Endozoicomonas gorgoniicola: one gene and its partner. The protein of the gene in region 1 interacts with the protein of each later gene in a pairwise test. Links are inferred from orthologs where the notes say so. Each region holds a gene or a part of one and is shown on either strand. Other genes may lie near its edges. The genes, in order: plsB and ybgC.

Region 1 (11,146 bases):
GTTGTATAAACAACCTGAGCTGAGTCAGTCGAAACTGATAAAAGGGACGCTTGATGCGTCCTTTTTATGTTAAAGAAAACCCACTTGAAGACAACAACCCAGAGAAACTCATGAAGTTACTGGCGCTGGATACTGCCACCGAGGCCTGCTCTGTCGCACTGAACCTCGATGGTGAAATAATTGAAAACTTTCAGATGTTGCCTCGTCGTCACAGCCGTGAATTGCTGTCGATGGTTGAGCAAATTCTGGGAGATGCAGGTCTCACATTAAGCCAGATTGATGCCCTGGCTTTTGGTCGGGGACCGGGAGCATTTACGGGTTTGCGGGTTGCAACCGCCATGGTACAGGGACTGGCATTTGCTGTGGATAAGCCGGTGATTGGTATCTCCACACTGGCGGCGCTGGCACAGGAAGGCTTGCGTCGTTTCGGAGCAACATCCGTGCTGTCATCTATTGATGCCCGCATGAATGAGGTCTACTGGGGTGCGTTCAGGGAACAGAATGGCTTAATGCAGCCGCTTCAGGATGAAGTGGTCATTGTTCCGGAAAAAGTGATGGTGCCAGAAGGTGATGACCAGTGGCTGGGCATGGGGACTGGCTGGGTTTTTCGTGAGAAAACAGCCGCGTCGGTACGGGACTGTCATACTGACAGTTACCCGCGTGCCGGAGACATTGCGACATTAGCGGCTAATCATTACGGTAACGGACACGCTGTTTCAGCAGAACAGGCGATGCCCGTTTACCTGCGGGACAAAGTTGCACTCAAGAAGAGTGAGCGTTAATTGTAGGGGGGTATGTCTGTCAGTTTTGCCATACCCTTCTAACAATGCCTCATGACCCAGAGGTTTATCACAGTCCTTCAAACTCTCACCCTTTCAGCTCCCACTCTGGCTGCTTCAGCTGCTGGGTAGTTTGACAGTAGTGTGGGTGAGCATGTCTAATGATTGTCAGCTGCAATAAACTTCAACATCGGAGTAAAAATGGAAATAATAAACTTCGCTGAATATATTCCTGAATTAGTTTCTGTATCGATGATTGCTATTTTCATGGCGATCATTCCGGGAGCTGACTTTGTAATGATCACCCGGAACAGTATTTTTTTTAGCCGAAAAGCTGGAATATTTTCATCTTTGGGTGTGAGTGCTGCTCTTTGGCTACATATTACCTATTCAATAGCAGGGCTTGCCGTAATAATTTCAAAATCGATCTTACTTTTTTCCATAATAAAATATTTGGGGGCAGCGTATCTGATTTTTGTAGGCTGGCAGACATTTAAATCTAAAAGTGATATTGAAATATGCGGAACAACAGGCTTAATGAGTTCATTCTCAGCATTTAAAACTGGGTTTATAACCAATGCATTAAACCCTAAAGCCACTGTCTTTTTTCTCAGCATATTTACTCAAGTTGTTAAACCAGAAACCCCAATAGCCATACAAATAATGTACGGGGCAATCATATCTTTTACTCATTTGGTTTGGTTTACTTGCGTGGCAATTTTTTTGACTCAACCAAAACTGCTTAAAGCGTTTAAGAAGTCTAAAAATACCATTGAAAAATTAGTCGGTGGTGTTCTGGTAGCTTTTGGTGTCAAGGTGGCAACCCACACAGGCAGCTAGCAGTGGTTCCTGTTTGTGTTAACCTTTGCAGGGCTGACACCTGACAGCCCACGTTTGACAGTGGCTTAACGGACTTCGCAAGCTTCGTTGAAGAAAATGGATGCTATAGTGTTTCTGTTATTAGCCTTCAATTATATGCAAACCTAATAAAATGAATCCGAGTACTGTTTCACACCCTGCCCCGGAAATGCACAAGCAGTTACTGGATGGAAAACTCAACCTGTTTGGTTTGAACTGGCATAAAGAGAATGTCCAGAACCTGATTATTCTAGCCCATGGAGGAATAAAAAAATCTAATGCTCTCAAGGTGAGTCGACATATTACCATTCCCGTATGGACAACCTTGTTTTTTTATGCGCCTGCTGGCTTTGTACTTTTTACTAACAACAGTTTAAGTAAGTTAATGAGAGGAAAATACCCCCCCCTGGAGGCTGTATTGCCCAATGAAAAGACACCCAACTATGAGCTGTTCTTTGATAGTAAGGATTTTTCTTTAAAGGACGAGGCTATCTATATAGACCTCATTGATGGCCGATATGATTTTACCCCATCCTTTGCTCAGCACCCGTTCAGAGTCTACGACGTTGTCACTACAGAACCATCCGGTTCCAAAGGCATTTCCCTGGAGGAAGTTCTCAATGTGCTTTACCACACAGGCCATCCCTACCCGCAAATCCACTGCATGTTCTGTCGCAGCATATACGGAGCAGAGAGCCAGTATTACAGACCTGGTTATCACAACCCTCCATTCAGTTCTAAATAGTCTGAAGTTCTGCAAATATCACAGCCTGCCTGACTCAGCCAGAAAAGACTTGAGTTTGTTGACAGTTACCCGCGTGCCGGAGACATTGCGACATTAGCGGCTGATCATTACGGTAACGGACACGCTGTTTCAGCGGAACAGGCGATGCCCGTTTACCTGCGGGACAAAGTTGCACTCAAGAAGAGTGAACGATAGCGTAAGGGTTTATTTTCCCGGGGAGATGGGTTGAACAGCATCCAGTGTAATGCCGCAAAAATCGTTATATTGGTCGTTTATCTCACCTGTTTTCCCCCTCCTCATCATGACATATCCCCCTTCGCCCCATTGATCTCCCCAGCTGTTTTTCACGATCCAGTAAGGCACATTTTGTTCATTTACACCATAGCCCACTAACAGCACTTCGTGGTCGAGGGAGTTTACTCTGTTTTTTAAGCACTCCGGATCATCATAAATGCCTTCTTTGTAGAGCATAAAACTTTTTAAATAGGCTTTAATGGCCACTGAAACCGGACCATCCAGTAATGCTTCCATGACAGCCAAATCATCTCCTGGCTCTATTGTCCTGATTTTTAAACCATTTGGGATTTGAATTTGTTTGCATTTGTTCATCATTTCCAGAGTGCAAGGGTAATCGATTCCAGAGCCAGAGGTGTAGGGGCAGCTTTCTTCAGTGCATAAGGTGTAGTTATTGGCATTCAGATAAGCATAAACATCAAGTGCAGTACCTCCCTGGCACGCAGGATTTGCTCCATTGCAGGAGCCAAAGTACTGTTCACTAAAGGATGTCAAAGGATTTCCCAGGCGCTTATAGTAGCCTTCCAATGCACCTGTGGTGCCAAAGAGCCAGCAGCTTCCGCACTGTCCTTGATTTTTGACCGGAGTCACCGCTCCTTTTGTCCTCCAGTCAATGGCACTGGGCAATGTTTTACCGCTGTATTTAAAAGATGAAACTATCGTTTTGGTAAAACTGGTTGATGCCTTTTTATGTTTGAAACCTGATTTGTCATAACCAAAATGATTTTTTTCAAAGTCATCGACACCAATATCAAACAGGCTGTTTATGCCTGCCGTTGGATACCTTCCTTCGGCTGTACTTTTGGCGTTGTATTTCATGGCGTCAGCCATATTTTCAAAAAAAGTAGCTTTGCGGGTTTCGTATTCCGAGGTGCCGCGTTTTGGCCTTTCTGAGGGTTGTTTAAATTGTTCCAGGAACTGTTGGAACTCAAGCTCTGTGTATTGAGGTGCATAACTGGTTAAATCATTGGATGAATATTCTTCAAAAGGCGCTGAATGCGCTGCTGAAAAAAACAGTGTTAAAAAACTGAACACTGAGGTAATCCAGATCTTCATAGTGTTACTTCTCAGGGGTGATTAAGAGACACAATTGAAAATACTAGCGATTTTTGCGGATGTTGTTTGAACATTTCCTCATTAACACAGAGTTGTGATTGCAATTTATTGGGAGACTATCTATTGGGAGACTACCAATCTGAGAAAACAGCCAAAACAGGCTTGAGATAGCACTGCGGTGGGCGACATACTGTATAACGTTACAAACGGATTCAGGAGCACCCTCATGGATTTTTTGCAGATTATTGTTCTTGCGCTGATACAGGGTATTACCGAGTTTCTGCCGGTTTCCAGCTCGGGGCATCTTATTCTTCCGGCACAGTTGTTGGGCTGGAGTGACCAGGGGCTGGCGTTTGATGTGGCGGTACATATCGGTACGCTGGCTGCTGTCATTGGATATTTCCGCAACGATATCCTCAAAATAGCCATCGACTGGCTGGGTTCACTGGTGGGCAGAGGTTCAACCTTTAACAGCCGTCTGGGGTGGTACCTGATTTTTGCCACCATTCCCGCTGTGGCATTTGGCTTTGCCCTGAAAGCCATTGGGCTTGATGAAGCCATGCGGACAATTGGTGTCATTGCCGGAACCACTCTGATTTTTGGTGCGCTACTTGGCTGGGCAGACCTTAAAGGCAAGCGTATTCAACCTCTGGAAAAGCTGACATTCAGGCAGGCTATGATCATAGGCTTTGCTCAGGCCATTGCCCTGATTCCTGGGACTTCCCGTTCCGGTATCACCATGACCGCCGGTTTAATGCTGGGATTGACCAGAGAAGCTGCTGCCCGCTTTTCTTTTCTGTTATCCATTCCGGTCATCCTTGGGGCAGGCTCTCTGCTCACTCTGGATCTGGTTAAGGATGCTGCTCCGGTTGACTGGTCAGTACTGTTGAGTGGTGCAGTGGTTGCGGCTGTCAGCGCCTGGGTCTGTATTCATTACTTTCTGGCATTTATTAACCGTATCGGGCTGATGCCGTTTGTTATTTACCGGTTCTGTCTTGGTGCTGTCCTGCTTTGGGTGATGCTGGGCTGAGCGGTACGCTCCGCCCCCCTTAACTGCTAAACTCCCATTTTTTCGCTTATGTCTGTTTGAATGAGAAAGCTGCGGATGTCCTTTTCTCTTTATATTGATTGTTCCGGTCTGGTTGAAGGGCTGGAAAAATATCATTGCCTTAAAAAGCTGCATGATAAAGTACCATGCTCTGAATGGGTGACTGATACCAGAAGCTTGCCTAAAGGCTCATTAATCCTGGGCTTTGAGGAGGATGTACTCTGTCTGCGTCGTGCGGGTGATAAGGAAAAACCGGTATTTGTTGACTTTGTTGGTGGTAAGGCAGGGCATCGCCGCAAGTTTGGTGGTGGTAAAGGGCAGGATATTGCCAAAGCAGTCGGTTTGAATAAAGGCGTAACCCCTCATGTGCTTGATGGTACAGGAGGGCTGGGGCGTGATGCGTTTGTGCTGGCCACTCTGGGTTGTTCAGTGACTCTGATTGAACGTTCGCCGGTGATTGCGGCTCTGCTACAGGACGGTATTGATCGAGCAAGACTGGCCCCGGAGGTGGCCGCTATTGCCAACCGTATGAAACTGATAAACGAAGACAGTCGTCAGGCTATGCAGACCATGGTTGCCGAAGGTCAACAGTTTGATGTCGTTTATCTTGACCCGATGTTTCCCCACCGGGAAAAGTCGGCACTGGTGAAAAAAGAGATGCGCATTTTTCAGGATTTGCTGAGCGGTGACCCTGATGCCGATGAGCTGCTGGCACCGGCAGAAGCTCTGGCAGCATACCGGGTGGTGGTTAAACGCCCGAAGCATGCGCCAGACCTTTCTGGCAAAGAACCAACGTATCGTCTGGAAGGCAAAGCCTGCCGTTATGATATTTATGCCTTCAAAGCATTTGGTAAAGATAAATAAAAGTGCGATAACAGTAACAGACTGCTGCAACGCCCTGTGTCGTACAGGGCGGCGGCCTTGCAGTGATTCACTGCTGATCCGGTTCCAAAACAGGCACCGGCTGACTTTTCGTGGTTTGCAGAATACTGTGGCGTACTTCGCTGGTCAGCACCTTGAAGGCTTCTTCAGCCACCATCACAACGTCTTCGCCAAAGTTCAGCTTGTTGGTCTGACAGATGTCCAGTACACCGTTCAGGCGTAGCTGCCCGATAAAGCCTTTGAACAGGGCTTTATCAAAGAATTCCGGAGCATTCAGGCCGTGAATGATGGACAGGCGCTGAGCCAGGTCACGGCTCTGGTTTTCCAGAGTCTCCTGCTCAATGGAGCCAGTGCCATTACTGATCAGCAAACTGATGACCATGTAGAAACGCTCAATGGTCTGGGAAATAGCACGGGACAGAACCGTCAGCATCACATATTTGGATGAACTCTGTTCTGGCTGGTAGTAGACCCTGTCACTGTCAACGGTAATCAGCCCTTCGTCCACCAGAGTGTTTAACCACTTGCGCACGACTCGCATAAAGCCCTGCTCACTCCAGTGCAGGAACAATTCCGCTTTCAGGTAGGGGTACAGAATCGTACAGACGCGGTAAATTTCACGCAGAGTCAGACAGTCGTTGTTGACAAACAGGCAGCACAGCAACGATGGCACGGCGAACATATGCAATACGTTGTTGCGATAATAGGTCATGGCGACAGCGGTTTTTTCGTCCAGACTGTACACATCACCCAGAGAGTCGCTGATTTTGGTGACAACATTCAGCTTTTCCGCATAACGCAGCATGGCATGACCGTCGAGGTCGGTCATTACGGTTTGTGAACTGTATGGACACTGGCTCATGATTCGGCAGTAAGTATCCAGCAGCAGAACCAGTTCCTGCTCGCCCAGCGCATGCCGGGGGGAGGACAGCAATGCCATCGCCACCAGGTTGATTGGGTTCAGAACGGCTGCGGAGTTGATACCACTGGCGATATTAAAAGCCAGCTGATTGGTGGCGTCTTTCAGCCAGGCTGGTTTTTCGTTGACAGAAGTGTGGTCTTCCCAGTCCGGCACCTGCTTGTCCAGCAGGGTTCCCAGGTCAATGGGTTCGCCAAAGTTCAGCCAGGCTTTACCGAACTGATCCTTGAGCGCGGCAAGGGTACTGAAAACGTCCAGAGGGGATTCTTTTTTCTTGGACTTGCCACGCAACTCTCCAAGATAGGTTTTCACTTCCAGCAGTTTTTCGTAACCGATATACACCGGTACAAAGGTTACTGGCTTGCGGCTGTCACGAACATAGCTGCGCATACTGATCGACAGCATACCGGTTTTCGGATTCAGGGTTCGCCCGGTGCGGGAACGGCCACCTTCCACGAAGTATTCAATCGGGAAGCCTCTGGTCGACAGAGTGTGCATGTATTCATGGAACACATTGCTGTATAGCGGATTGCCACGGAAGGTCCGGCGCATAAAGAAGACACCGCCTTTGCGCAAAATAGTGCCGACCACCGGCATATTCAGGTTGATGCCTGCGGCAACATGTGGAGGTGTCAGACCTTCATAGTACAAAACATACGACAGCAGCAGGTAGTCGATATGGCTGCGATGACAGGGAACATACACAATGCTGTGGGTCTGGGCCAGGTCGCGGATTTGTTCGACATTGTTAATAGAAACGCCGTCGTATTGTTTGTTCCAGAACCAGGTCAGCACGATATCCAGAAAGCGCAGCACCGGGTAAGAATAGTCCGACGCGATTTCGTTGGCATAGGAGCGGGCTTTCTGCTCTGCCTCTACCAGTGTGATGTCGTGGGCTGCGGCTTCGGCTTCAATAGCTTGACGAATCTGTGGCGTATGGATCAGGGTATTGACCAGATTGCGACGGTGGGACAGGTCGGGGCCTATTACCGACTCGCGCAGCTGGCGAAAATGTACTCTTAGTATCCGACCAACTTTGCGCAGGGTTCGCGGGTGATCCTGACCTTCATCAACAATCTCGCGCAGAGACATGGCTGGATTGAAATGCACCATGGAGTGGCGACCATGCAGCAGGATGGCAATAAACTTGCGAAACCGGCCACCCAGGCTGAAATTCCAGTCGAAGAGAAGTTTTAGGGCTGAATGTTCTTTGTCCGGGGCTCTCCCCCAGAACACGCTGACGGGAACCAGCTGAACGTCACTGCCTTCCTGTTCTTCTACCCGCTTCAGCAGGTTTTCCAGAGTGTTGGAGTGCTTTGGGCGTTCCCGTTGTAAAATAAGGCCTTCCTGCCGGGTCAGAAAGAAGTGAGCCCGGTCGCCCTCCCGGGCATCGGCATCAATGTAAGCGTAAGGGCGAGGCAGACCGGCTTTCCGGCAGACGTTCTCAAGCATCAGCAAGTCAGACAGGGAACGGTTGCGCAGAACGTAACAAACCGGCTTGTCAGGCTGAAGGCCAAGGGCTTCAGCGCTATTGTTTTGAACCGTAGGCCTTGTCACCAGTGCGAGCAGTTTACGCAAACTGTGAAAAACATAGCGGCTGAGTGTAATGGGTTTATGCATGGAATGGCTATAGCCTGCAAAACAGATGAATTTGGTCGGGTAAAAGGTGGTCAAGTCGCACACCTTTGCAAATGGCGTGATTTTAGCTTGATTGTGTTTGATGACGCAAAGTGGCAGATCAATTCCTTTGTGGGTAGTTATCATGAAAATGCATTTATGTCTGTTTGTTCTGACTTTAGTCTTGATGTGATGCCTGGCGGGACTGGGACTGTAGGTTTGAAACCTTCGGATGCTTCAAGTCAAACTGGAAATGACACATTTTCGGCTCTTTCAGGGGGACAAGTCCTTTACTACATCTCTGCAGATTGCGCATTGCTCTGGACAGATTGTCATAAGATACCTTGTTTCCCTTGTACCCTTTATTAATATTCCATAGCCTGACCAACCCGGGAGTGCTGAGAATACGGAACAGCCCTGTATCTTTATTGCACCATTCAATAATATCCGGATGTTCACCGCTATCAACGAGGTGCCATAAAAAAGGGAGCAAAAGCAATCTGGGGCGATAGTTATCATCGTCCCGGGTATCTTCACTGTCGCTGGCATCTTCACTGTCGCTGGTATCTTCACTGTCGCTGGCATCTTCACTGTCGCTGGTATCTTCACTGTCGCTGGTATCTTCACTGTCGCTGGCATCTTCACTGATGCTGGTATCTTCACTGTCGCAGGGTTCCTCACTGCTGCTGGTTTCTCCACTGGCGTAAGCTGATTCAACAGGGTTACTTTCAAAATTTATGAATGACTCACAGTCAGGAAGTATGTCCATGGACTCAGTACTGCCAGACTCTTCCTCTGTGCAAAACAGTGACTCAAGCTCAAAATGCGTGGATACACTAAGATCAGCAGATGTGGAAAGCGCCTGAATGGACACTACATCAATAATCTCCTCCTCCTCTTCTTTGAACAACCATTCATAATCAAAATCAAGCAAGGTACCCCAGTTGTCGGGGTAGGCTTTCTGGCAAGGCGTCGTACCGCATTTGGGGCAATATTCTGTCGGATTATAGGTGTGGTCAGAGGTCGGGTCATTATCGTCACCGTCATCGTGATGACAGGGGTGTCTGAGGCACAGAGATACCAGTGGGCAATGGCCGGCAGGGCAGGTTGAGTCTGATTCGCCGGAATAGCAATAGGCGTGGCCTGGCGGGTGCTGAGTGGTCATGTCAGTAGGCTGGGTGACAGCGGTCTGCTCATATTCGGGAAACAACAGGGTTTCCTGATCCGACTGATCCATTCGGGATGGCTTCTGGTAAAACACCCAAGTCATCAACATCAATGAAACCTGCCTGATCGTCTGCCACGTCGCTGAATAGCTTTCGCCAGAGAGCAAGCCAGAAGACGGAATCGTGGCAACAGCACTTCTGACCCCCGGAAAATAAAAGTGAAATCTGCACTTATGAAGTGTGTAACCGAATCCCTGGTCTTCAATATGAAACGGGTAATGAGAAAAGAGGGTGGACAGCTTTTGGTCAGTGAGTTCAGGTGGCAATGTTGTTGTCAGACATGAAGCTTCAATACGATTGAAGGGCAGGTGAGGGACAGCAGTGGTCGTAGATAGCTCTGCAAAAAGCAAAGGCTGAAAGAACGGACAGAAAAGCGCCAACAGCAGAATTAAACAGCTTCGGAAACCAGGTATTTTTCCATTTAACACTTTCAGCTCCTTTCTGCTATTTGTATGACAGAGCTTTCAGGAAGCTGGAAGTGTAGTCAGTTTTTTCTCTATAGAAATATAATTTTCATCACCGGTGGTGAAGAAAGCCGCTTTTCCCCCTCATAGCAGTTTGTATTATGTATTTACCCGGCATTCGGCCAGGACAGGGTGCCCTCTTCTCCGGACTCTGTGATCTGCCACCACTCATCCATATCTTCACCATCTGACCAGGGTGCCGCATTGGCACGAACCCGACACCGGGCAAACGCCTGCAGGCTTCGGGCGCACTCCCGGTCATCAGACCAGGGTGTTTGAGGTGATTTGAACCAGATGCTGGTCCAGGCTTTGCCCACAGCATTCTCGACGATCATCAGGGGAATATGCCCGTTCAGGACGAAATCGTGAATCACCTTACCGCTCTGCACGGTTTCAATGGAAGAAAAACAGCTTTCAAGCCAGCTCTGAATATCAGCCAGCTTGAGGTTTTTGGCGTAAATTTCGATGTCTTGAATCGTATCAGGCGTTGTCATATCAGTTGTCAGCAGTTAATGCTTATCGGTCAGCAAGTGGGTCAGAATGCCCTGATAAATCTGGCTCAGATCATCAAGGTCAGACGCTTTAACACACTCATTGACTTTGTGAATGGTGGCGTTCACAGGTCCCAGCTCAACGACCTGAGTACCTGTTGGCGCAATAAATCGACCATCGGATGTTCCGCCGGAAGTCGACAGCTCGGTAGCCCTGCCGGTAATCGCCCTGATAGCTTCACGGGTGGCATTAACCAGGGCGCCGGGTTGGGTCAGGAACGGTTGTCCACTGATATGCCATTCAATGTCATAGCTCAGTTTGTGGGCGTCCAGAATGGTCAGAACGCGTTGTTGCAGCTGTTCGGCAGTGACTTCCGGGGAAAAGCGGAAGTTGAAGTTTACCTCGCATTTGCCCGGAATAACATTGCTGGCACCTTCACCCGCCTGAATATGCCAGATCTGGAAACTGGTGGGCGGAAAGTACTCGTTGCCATTGTCCCAGACTTCGCCAGTCAGCTCAGACAGTGCCAATGCTACTTCATGTACCGGATTTCTGGCCAGGTGCGGATAAGCCACGTGTCCCTGAATACCCTTGATCACCAGATGACCGTGCATGGAGCCGCGACGACCGTTTTTAATTACATCACCAACCAGACTGGTACTGGAAGGTTCCCCAACGATACACCAGTCAATTTTTTCGTGACGGGCTTCCAGATGCTCAATTACCTTGACGGTGCCGTGTTTCGCTGGCCCTTCTTCGTCGCTGG
Region 2 (10,759 bases), 1.4 Mb from region 1 along the record:
CTGAGAGCGAGAAGCCTCTTCACTTTCCATAGCCTTTCCATAGCCTTTCCTGCACTTCTGTTGATACCCGTTTTTTGTCGGTCAGATTAAATTCAGTTGGCTGGAGTCCCGTTAACTGTCTATGTTGTGACTTGACCTCAATTTACTAGCCAAAGGACGCAGCGTACGGGCAGGCAACTGTTTTTTTAGCTGCAACAATCTCCTCTGCTCATTGCAGGCACTTTCTCCGTTGGGGGAATCATGTATTGAGGCTGGAGCAGAATCCGGGGCGCAAAACGTATCAAACGATTTATGTCTACCTCAATCAGGCAAAAGATTACGTTATTTACCCTTGCACCTGCTGTCGTTTTCTACAGCCTTGTGACGGCTGTATACCTTTATTTCACCTTTCATGCCGCTTCTGTGGAAATCAGTCACAGTCACCTGGAGCAGAGCCTTCGTTATGCCAGTGTCATCGACGGACATTTGCAGGGAATACATCTGGCGGGCAAGAGTCTGGGGCTGCTGCTGGATCAGCAACCTTCATCGGAGAACCTGAGTGCAGTGCCTGTAAATGCATCAAAATTGCTGGGGAATGCACGACTGGTGCTGGGAGTTGGGCTGACCTTTCCTTCTCAGCCGGAAAAAAATCGTTACTGGAATAAACGTGCAGATCTGTTTTCCAAAATGCCTGACCATTATTCCGTACCTGATCTGCCTGAAGCGCTTTTACAGGAATATCTTAATGGGCAGCGAGTTAAACCGGACTGGCATGTTAACCGTGTTTCCAGCCAGTCTGCGGTGTTTCGCTCTACTTATATGGTGCCGGTATCGTTTCGTGATGGTGCCTTCGCAGTATTGCGGATTGATATTGATGGCTCTCTTTTAACGGCTCCGTTGATTTGGGCAGACACAAGAACCCGGCTGGTCATACTCGACCGGCAGGGTATAACGGTTTACGCAAACAGTATTTTTCTGGAGAAGAACAGGGAACTGCGTACTTTAATTAACAGCGGACCTTGTGACGGTTACAGTCAGATCAACGCGACCCGTGAAGATACCGGTGAACTGGTTGATTTTATTACCCGCCCCATTAAAACCCATTTGGGTAAGCCGCCCTGTGCTGTTTTTGATGAGGCATTCCGGCGGGTGACGGATAACAGGCAATCTATTAATTTCAGGGTGGAGGTGCGCGGCGTAAAGAAGTGGGTCACTGCTACCCCAATTCCTTCTACTGGCTGGTATTTCAGTATCAGCATTCTGGAAGAGAGCATTCTGCAGCCCATTGTTCGTCAGGCGGTAATCAGTGTAAGCCTGATTGCGCTGGTGTTGATTCTGACCATGTTTAGCCTGTGGGCGGTATCTGGCCTGATTACGCGCCCACTGAACAGGCTGAAGTCGCAGATGAACGAATTTGCCACGCCTTATGGTCTGAATTCGGATGACCGTCATTGTGATGAGGCGGCCAGTCTGGATTACAGCTTCAATATGCTACTGCAGAGGCTACAGGATCGTGAGCGGTCGTTGCAAAAAGCCAGGGTGAACAATATCGGTCATCTGGTTCAACAGCTTAAAGGTCAGTATTTTTATTTTAATCTTGATTCGGGCGGAGTCGTGACTTACGTCAGCCCTTCTATCAAGGCCATCCTTGGTTATGGTGAGCAGGAGTTCGCCGGCAGGATGCACCTGTACCTGTCGCCTTCCGGATTGAACCGGGGGTTTTCTGATAAGCTTTCCGCGCTGGTATCCGGTCAGTGGGAAGAAGCCTTTGAAGTGGAAATGGTGCATAAGGATGGCAGTGTCCGCCGGGTGGAACTGTTCTGCACGACTCATGAAAAGCCGGTAACGGTAGCCGGTGAAGACTCTGTAAAGCACGGGCAGGTGCCGGTTGTTATTGAGGGCATGGCGAACGATATTACAGAACGTACTAACGATACCGAGAAGTTCAGACAGTTGATTGCATCAGCTCCGGATGCAACCGTGATTTGTAATCAGGACGGTATTATTTCACTGGTCAACCGGAAGGTCACGGAGCTGTGTGGCTTTATCGAGTCACAACTGGTAAACATGCCTTTGGCTCTGCTGGTGGCTCCCGAACGACGCTATGGCGAACCCTTGCTGGCTCCGGTTGATCCTGCCAGACCTGAATACCATTGTGTTGATGAGTATCTTACAGAAGGGATTACTGAGTCAGGGCGTCGTTTTCCCATGGAGGTGTCCAGCAATGTACTGGAAACGGCAGAGGGAAAGCAAATTTCCATTGTTCTGAGAGATGTCACGGAACGCAAGCGCATTGAAGGAGAGCTGGTTCAGGCCAAGACCAGCGCGGAACAGGCGAGTCAGGCCAAATCAATGTTTTTGTCCAATATCAGTCACGAATTACGTACCCCGCTCAATGGTGTGTTGGGTTATGCGCAGCTGCTGTTGGCGGACGCCCGGGTGCCGGAACGTTATCGGGATACCCTGTCTTCACTGGAAGAGTGTGGGCTACACCTGATGACCTTGATTAACGATATTCTCGATATGACCAAAATTGAGAGCAGTGGTGTTGAGCTGGACTCTCAACCTTTCGTGCTTGAGAGAATGTTGAGTACTGTACGAGCAAACGTTAAGGAAGTTGCCCGTTCAAAAAATCTGTTTCTGGACGTGGATGTTGACCCGAACATCAGCCCGGAAGTTGTCGGTGACAGTGTGAAGCTGCGACAGGTATTGATCAATCTCATGGGTAATGCCGTTAAGTTTACCGACAATGGCAGTGTTATGCTGCGGGTGAACAGAGAGCGTCGACGGCTCAGTTTTGCCGTGATAGATACTGGAACGGGTATCAGTGCAACGGATCAGGCCCGGCTGTTTAAGCCCTTTGGTCAGCTCAAATCCGGGCGTAAGCAGGGAGGAACCGGTCTGGGGCTGGCGATCAGCTACCGTCTGGTTAAGGCGATGGGCGGGGAGTTGAAAGTGTCCAGCCAGTTGCATCGCGGCAGTAAATTCTACTTCAGTCTTCCTTATTTGCCGGTAACGGTGGATGCCGGATCGGCTGTGGAGCATAAGCTGGAGCAGCCCGGAGTACCAGAGGATTATCATAATCGACGTATTCTGGTGGTCGATGACAGCGAAACCAATCGGGATATGCTCAGTAATGCCCTGCGCAGTGCGAATTTTATAGTAGAAGAGGCTGCGGATGGGACTGAAGCTGTCGAGCAGTGCAAGCAGTACCATTATGATCTGGTGTTAATGGACCTGAAAATGCCGGTCATGGACGGCGTGACGGCAACCCGGCTGATTCATGAGCAGTCAGATAACGAAGCGCTCAGTGTGATAGCGGTTTCAGCCAGTGTATCGGACGCGACCCGTGAGAGCGTTGGCAGTGCTGGAGTGTGCGACTTTATCAGCAAACCCGTCCGCTTCAGTGAACTGTTCAGCAAAATCTATCGCTGGATAGGGGAAGGCGCTGATACTCAGCACAGCAAAACCTGCGACACCGATTATACTGACGTGTCGCTGGAAGATGTTGAAATGATGCTGTCGAGTATTTCTGCCTGTCTTGATATCGGTGATGTCAGTTCTCTGAACGATCTGGCAGAACAGTGGTCAACAAATAATAAGGGCCTGGGACATTATCCGGGGCAGATCAAACAAAGCTGTGGAGCGCTGGATCTGACCGGATTGGAAAGCATCAGGGAAGAATTACTGGGTCGATTACGAGCTGCTGATCGCTCAAGAGAGGTCAATAATGATGAAGGATATAGAGAGACCTGAACACAGATATAGGCTGTACGGCGTATTATTGATACTGACCATGTTGGTCGCTGGTTGCAGTAATAATGTCCGGGTTGATGCCCAGCCATCGGCTCCCGGTGTCTTTGGGGACGGTTTTTCACTGTCTGAAACATCCTGCCACAGAGTCACGGGTGGGACGGCTGAGCTGCCGATTGACCAGTACCATGCCGGACGGTGCTATGAGCAGGGTGTCGGAGTGCCAGCCTCTATGGAGCAGGCCTTCAAGTACTACACCATGGCTGCCCGCTGGGGTATTCCTGAGGCGCAGGAAGCCCTGAGACGATTTGGCCAGCCGGTGCCGCAGGCTGATATGCTGCAGCGCCAGCAGGGTATGGAACAGAAATTGCAGCAGGACCGGCGCAATGAAAACCTGCAGAAACTTGAACGAGAACACATTGATGCCATTCGATGGCGCGGTTACCATGCACCTTATCACTATCACCACCGGCGCTATCACCACCGGCGGTGTCACTGGTGCTACTAGTACATCGTTTCATTCAAACCGTATTCTGGTAGATGGCTTCAATGCCTTCTACGCGCTATGTGAGTATGCCATCAAAGTCTTTCAAGGTTTTCAGCGATCTGGTTTAATGACCTTACTGAATATATGAGTACACTGTCGTGAGTTCTGACGCCCCTTTTTCCAGCCTTCAGCGGGTTTATTACGAAGACACTGATGCTGCTGGTATTGTTTACCATGCCAATTACCTCAAATTTATGGAACGCGCTCGTACTGATTTGTTGCGGCATATTGGTATGGGGCATCAGGTCATGAGTGAATTGGGCAGAGTGTTTGCGGTGACCAGTGCTGATGTTCGTTTTCGTCACCCGGGCAGACTGGATGACGAAATATCTGTAACTGTAGAAATTTCTGAAGTAAAGCGTGCCAGCCTTGTTTTTCGTCAGTCCGTCCTGCTCAATCAGGGGCTGAATAATGAGCGGGTACTGTGTACAGGAGAGTTTGTTGTCGCCTGTCTCGACAGCGCTTCAATGAAGCCTGTCAGTATTACAAAAGCCTTACGGAGTCTATGCCTGAATGTCAGCAACACGTCACAGGTTTGATGGTATGATACACCCTGTTTTTAAATTAACTGCAAGCGAGGTAATCAGTGGCTGATAGCATGTCCATATGGTCGCTGATCAGTAATTCCAGCTGGGTTGTGCTGTTAGTATTGCTGATGCTGATTGCGGCTTCTGTCGCTTCCTGGGTGATGATTGTTCAGCGTGGTTTGTTGATTCGTAACGCTCAGCAAAGCATGCTCGAATTTGAGGATCGGTTCTGGTCGGGTATGGACCTTTCCCAACTGTTCCGGGAATTGCAGGATAACGCCAGTCCGGACGAAGGTCTGGAGAATATTTTCAAGGCAGGCTTCCGTGAGTTCAGCCGCCTGCGCAGCCTGGGGACCTCGGAAGCGGATGCCGTTATGGAAGGCACCCAGCGAGCTATGCGGGTTGCCATTTCCAGAGAACAGGAGAAACTGGAAACCCATCTGCCATTCCTTGCCAGTGTCGGTTCAACCTGTCCTTACGTCGGCCTGTTCGGAACCGTTGTCGGGATTATGAACTCGTTCCGTGGACTGGCCCAGGTGCAACAGGCGACGCTGGCTTCTGTTGCCCCGGGTATTGCTGAAGCTCTGATGACTACAGCGGTTGGCCTGGTTGCAGCCATTCCGGCCGTTGTAGCTTATAACCGTTATGCGTCGCGGGTTGATGCCCTGCTCGCCAGCTATGAAACCTTTGCCGATGAGTTCCACAGCATTCTGCATCGTAAGGTTCACAGCCGTTCCAACCGACCAGAAGCGGGCTGAGGAGACTACTGTCTATGGCGCGCTCCAGAACAGGTCGCAAAGTGATGTCGGAAATCAATATGGTTCCGTTTATCGACATCATGATGGTATTGCTGGTTGCCTTTATGGTCAGTGCTCCAATGCTGACCCAGGGGCTGCAGGTCGACCTGCCAAAAACAACCAGTCAGTTAATACCCCTGGAAGAAGATATTGAAGCGTTGATTATTTCAGTCAAGGCGGATGGTGAATACTTCATTGATCTGGGGGCAGAACGGGAAGCTGCAAAAGGACTGGATGTGATTGCTGAAAAGGTGGGCAAGGTGTTGTCTGCCAGCCCCCGTACCCAGGTGTTGATCAAGGGAGATCGAAAGGTGGCTTATGGCTCTGTGATTGAGTTAATGGCAGGGCTGCAGTCAGCCGGTGTCGAAAATGTCGGACTGATTACTGATCCGGCGGAACTGGATCGGCAGGAAAACTAACGGCTGCTGCTGATGAAGAAAGTATTGAACCGGATACTGAACAAGGTTTTTCGTAAAGCAGCCTTTCGTGGCTACAGTTTTCCAGTTGTCGTCTCGCTTCTTTTGCACGCCTCATTATTACTGCTGCTAAGCACCAGCTGGTCGGTTGAGCGTCAGTTGAATATTGTTCCTCCCCGCAATATCAAGGCGAGTCTGGTTGAAACAGTGCAGTCTGCTCCGCAGCCCCGCCCCCAGCCGCAGGTAGACGACTCTGCTCGCAAAGCTCGGGAGGCTGCTGAGCGCAAGCGTCAGGAAGCTATTCGGGAAGAAAAGCAGCGTCGTCTGGCAGAGGAAAAACGCCAGCGGGAAATTGCCCTGCGAAAAGAGCAGGAAGCCCGGGAAAAAGCGAAAAAAGAAGAGGAAGCGCGTAAGGAACGGGAGCGTCAGCGCAAACTGGAAGCAGAAAGGAAGCGCCAACAGGAAGCTGAACGTCAACGCAAACAGCGGGAAGAAACACTGCGCCAGCTGGAACAGGAACGAATCCAGAGAGAGCAACAGGAAGCGGCAGCCCGGCAGGCTGCTGAACAGGCCGAGAAAGATGCGGCAGAGGTTCGCTATTACAGCGAGTTGCTGAATAACCTCATTGTTAATAACTGGAATCGTCCGCCCAGCGCCCGCAATAATATGACAGCATTGCTGCAGGTTACCCTGTCGCCATTTGGTGACCTGCTGGAAGTTAAGCTGCTGGAAGGCAGTGGCAGTGACTCTTTTGACCGTTCTGCGGTACAGGCCGTACAGCTTGCAGCGCCATTTCCAGAGTTAAAAAAGCTGGATCGCAGAATATTTGATGCCAGCTTCCGACGCTTTAATTTCAGGTTCAGGCCAGAGGATCTAGTTCGATGACTCGTTTGATGACTCGCTCGATAAATACGACAACGAGCCACTTTGACCCGGGGAGAGGGGGCACTATGACAACAGTCAGATGGTTTGCATCCTTTGCCCTGCTGCTTCTGGTTCAGCTGGCTCTGGCGATGCCGGCAAGGGCTGAGCTGACTATTGAAATTACCCATGGTAATGATCGTGCGGTACGCATGGCTGTGGCACCGTTCAGTTTTGACGGCAAGACAATTCTGCCAGAAGATATGGCAGGAACCATCAGTGATGATTTGCGACTCAGTGGTCTGTTTGATCCGCTGAAACGGGAAGATATGCTCAGTTTTCCCAGCAAAGAGTCCAATGTCTTCTATCGTGACTGGAAGGTGCTTGGGGCTTCTTATCTGGTGATCGGCCGGGTTAGCCAGAGCAGTGGTCAGTATACGGTTGACTATCAGCTGTTCGATGTACTGCGCCAGCGCTCTATTCTGAAAGGGCAGGTTCGGGGCGTTGAAAGCCAGCTGCGAACCATGGCGCATACCATCAGTGATGCTGTCTACGCAAAAATCACCGGCATCCCGGCCGATTTTTCAACCCGCTTAATGTATGTGACTGCCCAGAGACATAGCATTGATAACACCGATTATCAGTTAAACTATGCCGATGCCGATGGAAAGCGGGCGCGTGTTATCGTCCGTTCCAAAGAGCCTATTCTGTCGCCTGCCTGGTCGCCAGACGGCCGTCGTATTGCTTATGTGTCTTTTGAAGCGGGTAAGCCTGCTATCTTCCTGCAGGAACTGGCAACAGGCAAACGACAGAAACTGACTGACTACAAGGGTCTGAACAGTTCGCCGGTATTCTCTCCGGACGGTAAGCAAGTAGCCCTGGTGTTGTCTAAAGGCGGTAATCCGGATATCTATGTCAAGGATCTGGCTTCCGGCAAACTGAGTCAGCTGACCCGACATTATTCCATTGATACTGAACCGGACTGGATGCCAGACGGCAACAGTATTGTTTTTACCTCGAACCGGGGTGGTAGTGCGCAGATTTATCAACTGGATGTTAAACACTTGTCTGATGGTTCTGTGGAGGCAGTTGGCAATCCCCGTCGCCTGACGTTCAAGGGACGTTTCAATGCACGGGCAAAAGTCTTCCCGGATGGTAAATCGCTGGCCCTGGTACACAAGGGGCAGGGCGCAGCCGAATTTAACATCGCAATTCTTGATCTGGACTCCAATCGCCTGAGGTTGCTGACATCAGCACAGCTTGAAGATTCGCCCAGCGTTTCTCCGGGAGGCCGAAGGCTGATCTATGCTGTTCAGGGGGGGAAGCATGGTGAACTGGGTATTGTCACTGCGGATGGTAGGGTAAAATACCGCCTGCCGTCGGCGACTGGTGATGTCCGGGAACCAGTCTGGGGGCCTGCGGTTAGGTAAACGCCGTAAAAAAAGTAGTTGTGTGTATCGCGTTTGTTGCGGTGTGGGCTAGTCCCGTGTAAAGGGTTCTGATACTGTACTGCAACAATCTAACTAACATCCAACTAACTAATATCCAACTAACCAACATTAAACAATTGGAGTCTGTAATGCGAATTGCCAATTATGTTAAGGCAGCCACCTTGGTGGCTTCTGCCCTGTGGCTGGCAGGTTGTGCTTCTACCGGTGGTGAAAGCACATCCGGTGCGGAAACCACGGTAACACCTGAAGAAACGGTTGTGACTGAAAATGTGGTGATTGAAACCATGCCAGTACTGGACCCGGCGGTACAGGCTGTTATGGACAGTGGTGACGTTCAGGCGAGTGCGGAAGAGGTTGAGATGCTGCTGGAGCGCGACACGTTTAACTTTGCTTTTGACAGTTCCAAGCTGAGCGACAGTGATTATAAGGCTCTGGACGTACAGGCGGCTTACCTGAACTCTGATCAGGGTATGGGTAAGAACATTATTGTGCAGGGACACACTGACGAGCGTGGTACCCGTACTTATAACCTGGCTCTGGGTGAGCGTCGAGCCAATGCGGTGAAAGACTATCTCGAAGCGAAAGGCGTAGCCAGCAGCCGTATTGATGTGATCAGCTTTGGCTTCGAGAAGCCGGTTGATCCAGCCCATAACGAAACAGCCTGGGCTAAGAACCGTCGCGCACAGATTGTCATTAACTAATAACTGAGATAGCTAATGAGTTTGAAACCTTTATCCAGCTCTTTCCTGATTCTGGCCAGTTTGCTGGCCGTTCCGGTACTTGCCGCAGTACCTGTTGTTGAGTCTTTGCCAACGGCAGAGGTTGTCAGAGAAACCGCTCAGGATGCCACTCCAGTGTCAGCGCCAGAGAGTGTTGAACGTGTCATTCAGAGTGCGCAGACTCAGCAGGTTTCTGAAGAGAATAGCCAGCCCCGGTCGCAATCGGCAAACAGCACGGCTTATTTTCTCAATCAGATAGAAGAACTGCGCAAAAGAAACATGACTCTTGAGGGGCGTGTTGAAGAGCTGGAGTTTCAACTCAGGCAGAACGAAGCGGAGTTTCGTGATCGTTACCTGGATCTGGATGCCCGTATCAGCAGGGCGATGGGTGATCAGCCTGCATCTGATTTGACCGGCGATCGCTCTGCCAATATCAGTCAGGCAGCCGAACCGGGCAATTCGCCGGTTCAGCTGCCTGCCCGTCAATCACCTGAAGAGTTGATGGCTGGGCGTGAGCAGACTGAGTATCAGGCGGCTTTCGGGTTGATCCGTGATCGCAAATTTGATCAGGCGCTGGTCGCTCTGCGCAGGTTGCTGGAAGAATACCCTGATGGAAAACTTTCCGATAACGTACAGTACTGGCTGGGCGAAGTGCTGATGGCCCAGGGAAAGCTTGAGCCTGCCCGTGATGAATTCAGAGTTGTCATGGAGCAATACCCGGACAGTGACAAGGTGCCTGACGCAGCCTATAAGCTGGGTCGGTTATACGACTTGCTGGGTGACAAGGCTGAAGCCCGAAAGTACCTTGAATCGGTAGTCAGCCAGTACCCCGAAAGTTCGGCTGCAAGGCTGTCTGATACTTATCTGCAGAGTATGTCGGATAGCTGAGACAGGAACTTGCCAGGCTAACCTTTAACACCATGCTTGCATGGTGTTTTTGTTGGTGTAGCATAATTTTGCACTCTCACTGCCAGTTAGCTACCCTTCGTTGCTGATTAATACCCTGCTTTGCTGATTAATAAATAGTATCTCTCATGTTTTCTGAATCCCTTCGAATTTCTGAAATTTTTTACTCTCTTCAGGGGGAGTCCAGAACCTCCGGGCTGCCAACGGTGTTTGTGCGGTTGACAGGCTGCCCTCTGCGTTGTAACTGGTGCGATACCGAATATTCCTTCTCCGGGGGAGAGCGCAGGACGATTGACAGTATTCTGCAGCAGGTTGCTGGCTATGGCGCTAAATATGTCTGTGTCACCGGTGGTGAACCGCTGGCGCAGCCCGATTGCCTGCTGTTGCTTAAGTGTCTGGCAGATGCAGGTTATGAAGTTTCTCTGGAAACCAGTGGTGCGCTGGATCTGGCTGAGGTGGATGCGCGAATTGTCAAGGTGATGGACTTGAAGGCTCCCGGTTCCGGTGAGTCTGGAAAGAATCTTTATCAGAATATTCAACATCTGGATCACAAGGATCAGGTGAAGTTTGTGATTGCTGACCGTGCTGATTATGACTGGTCTGCCAGCAAGCTGATTGAGTATGATCTGGCCGGAAAAGTATCGGATGTGTTGTTCTCCCCGGTCAGTACCGGAGTGGAGCCAGCGGAGCTGGCAGAGTGGATTCTGGCTGATCGTTTACCGGTACGGTTTCAAATTCAGTTGCACCGGGTAATCTGGGGCGACAAAACAGGTGTCTAAGGAGATTGAAATGTCTAAAAAAGC

Evidence for each region.
Region 2: the proteins of plsB (region 1) and ybgC interact in binary tests that used the Escherichia coli proteins (3 or more experiments, as listed by UniProt). The link is inferred for Endozoicomonas gorgoniicola from one-to-one orthologs.

The regions. Positions count from the first base shown.
Region 1 is NZ_JAPFCC010000001.1:4,158,002-4,169,147, reverse strand. Bases 5,484-8,599 are described here. They hold plsB (glycerol-3-phosphate 1-O-acyltransferase PlsB), read right to left. Parts: upstream 8,256-8,599; coding sequence 5,712-8,255; downstream 5,484-5,711. Other genes in these bases: NX722_RS18860 (ETS domain-containing protein), read right to left, coding at 8,377-8,599; NX722_RS18870 (class I SAM-dependent methyltransferase), read left to right, coding at 5,484-5,644. In the rest of the region: tRNA (adenosine(37)-N6)-threonylcarbamoyltransferase complex dimerization subunit type 1 TsaB, read left to right, coding at 54-782; NX722_RS18890 (LysE family translocator), read left to right, coding at 981-1,619; NX722_RS18885 (putative adhesin), read left to right, coding at 1,771-2,382; NX722_RS18880 (C1 family peptidase), read right to left, coding at 2,587-3,732; NX722_RS18875 (undecaprenyl-diphosphate phosphatase), read left to right, coding at 3,959-4,762; more of NX722_RS18870, read left to right, coding at 4,838-5,483; more of NX722_RS18860, read right to left, coding at 8,600-9,474; NX722_RS18855 (hypothetical protein), read right to left, coding at 9,996-10,382; dapE (succinyl-diaminopimelate desuccinylase), read right to left, coding at 10,398-11,146. UniProt on the Escherichia coli protein: Catalyzes the transfer of an acyl group from acyl-ACP to glycerol-3-phosphate (G3P) to form lysophosphatidic acid (LPA). This enzyme can utilize either acyl-CoA or acyl-ACP as the fatty acyl donor.
Region 2 is NZ_JAPFCC010000001.1:2,793,103-2,803,861, reverse strand. The notes cover bases 3,369-6,097. They hold ybgC (tol-pal system-associated acyl-CoA thioesterase), read left to right. Parts: upstream 3,369-4,377; coding sequence 4,378-4,818; downstream 4,819-6,097. Other genes in these bases: NX722_RS12860 (cell envelope integrity protein TolA), read left to right, coding at 6,035-6,097; tolR (protein TolR), read left to right, coding at 5,579-6,022; tolQ (protein TolQ), read left to right, coding at 4,878-5,564; NX722_RS12880 (SEL1-like repeat protein), read left to right, coding at 3,710-4,240; NX722_RS12885 (response regulator), read left to right, coding at 3,369-3,735. Also shown: more of NX722_RS12885, read left to right, coding at 292-3,368; more of NX722_RS12860, read left to right, coding at 6,098-6,904; Tol-Pal system beta propeller repeat protein TolB, read left to right, coding at 6,970-8,310; NX722_RS12850 (OmpA family protein), read left to right, coding at 8,460-9,032; tol-pal system protein YbgF, read left to right, coding at 9,048-9,938; 7-carboxy-7-deazaguanine synthase QueE, read left to right, coding at 10,085-10,735; 7-cyano-7-deazaguanine synthase QueC, read left to right, coding at 10,746-10,759.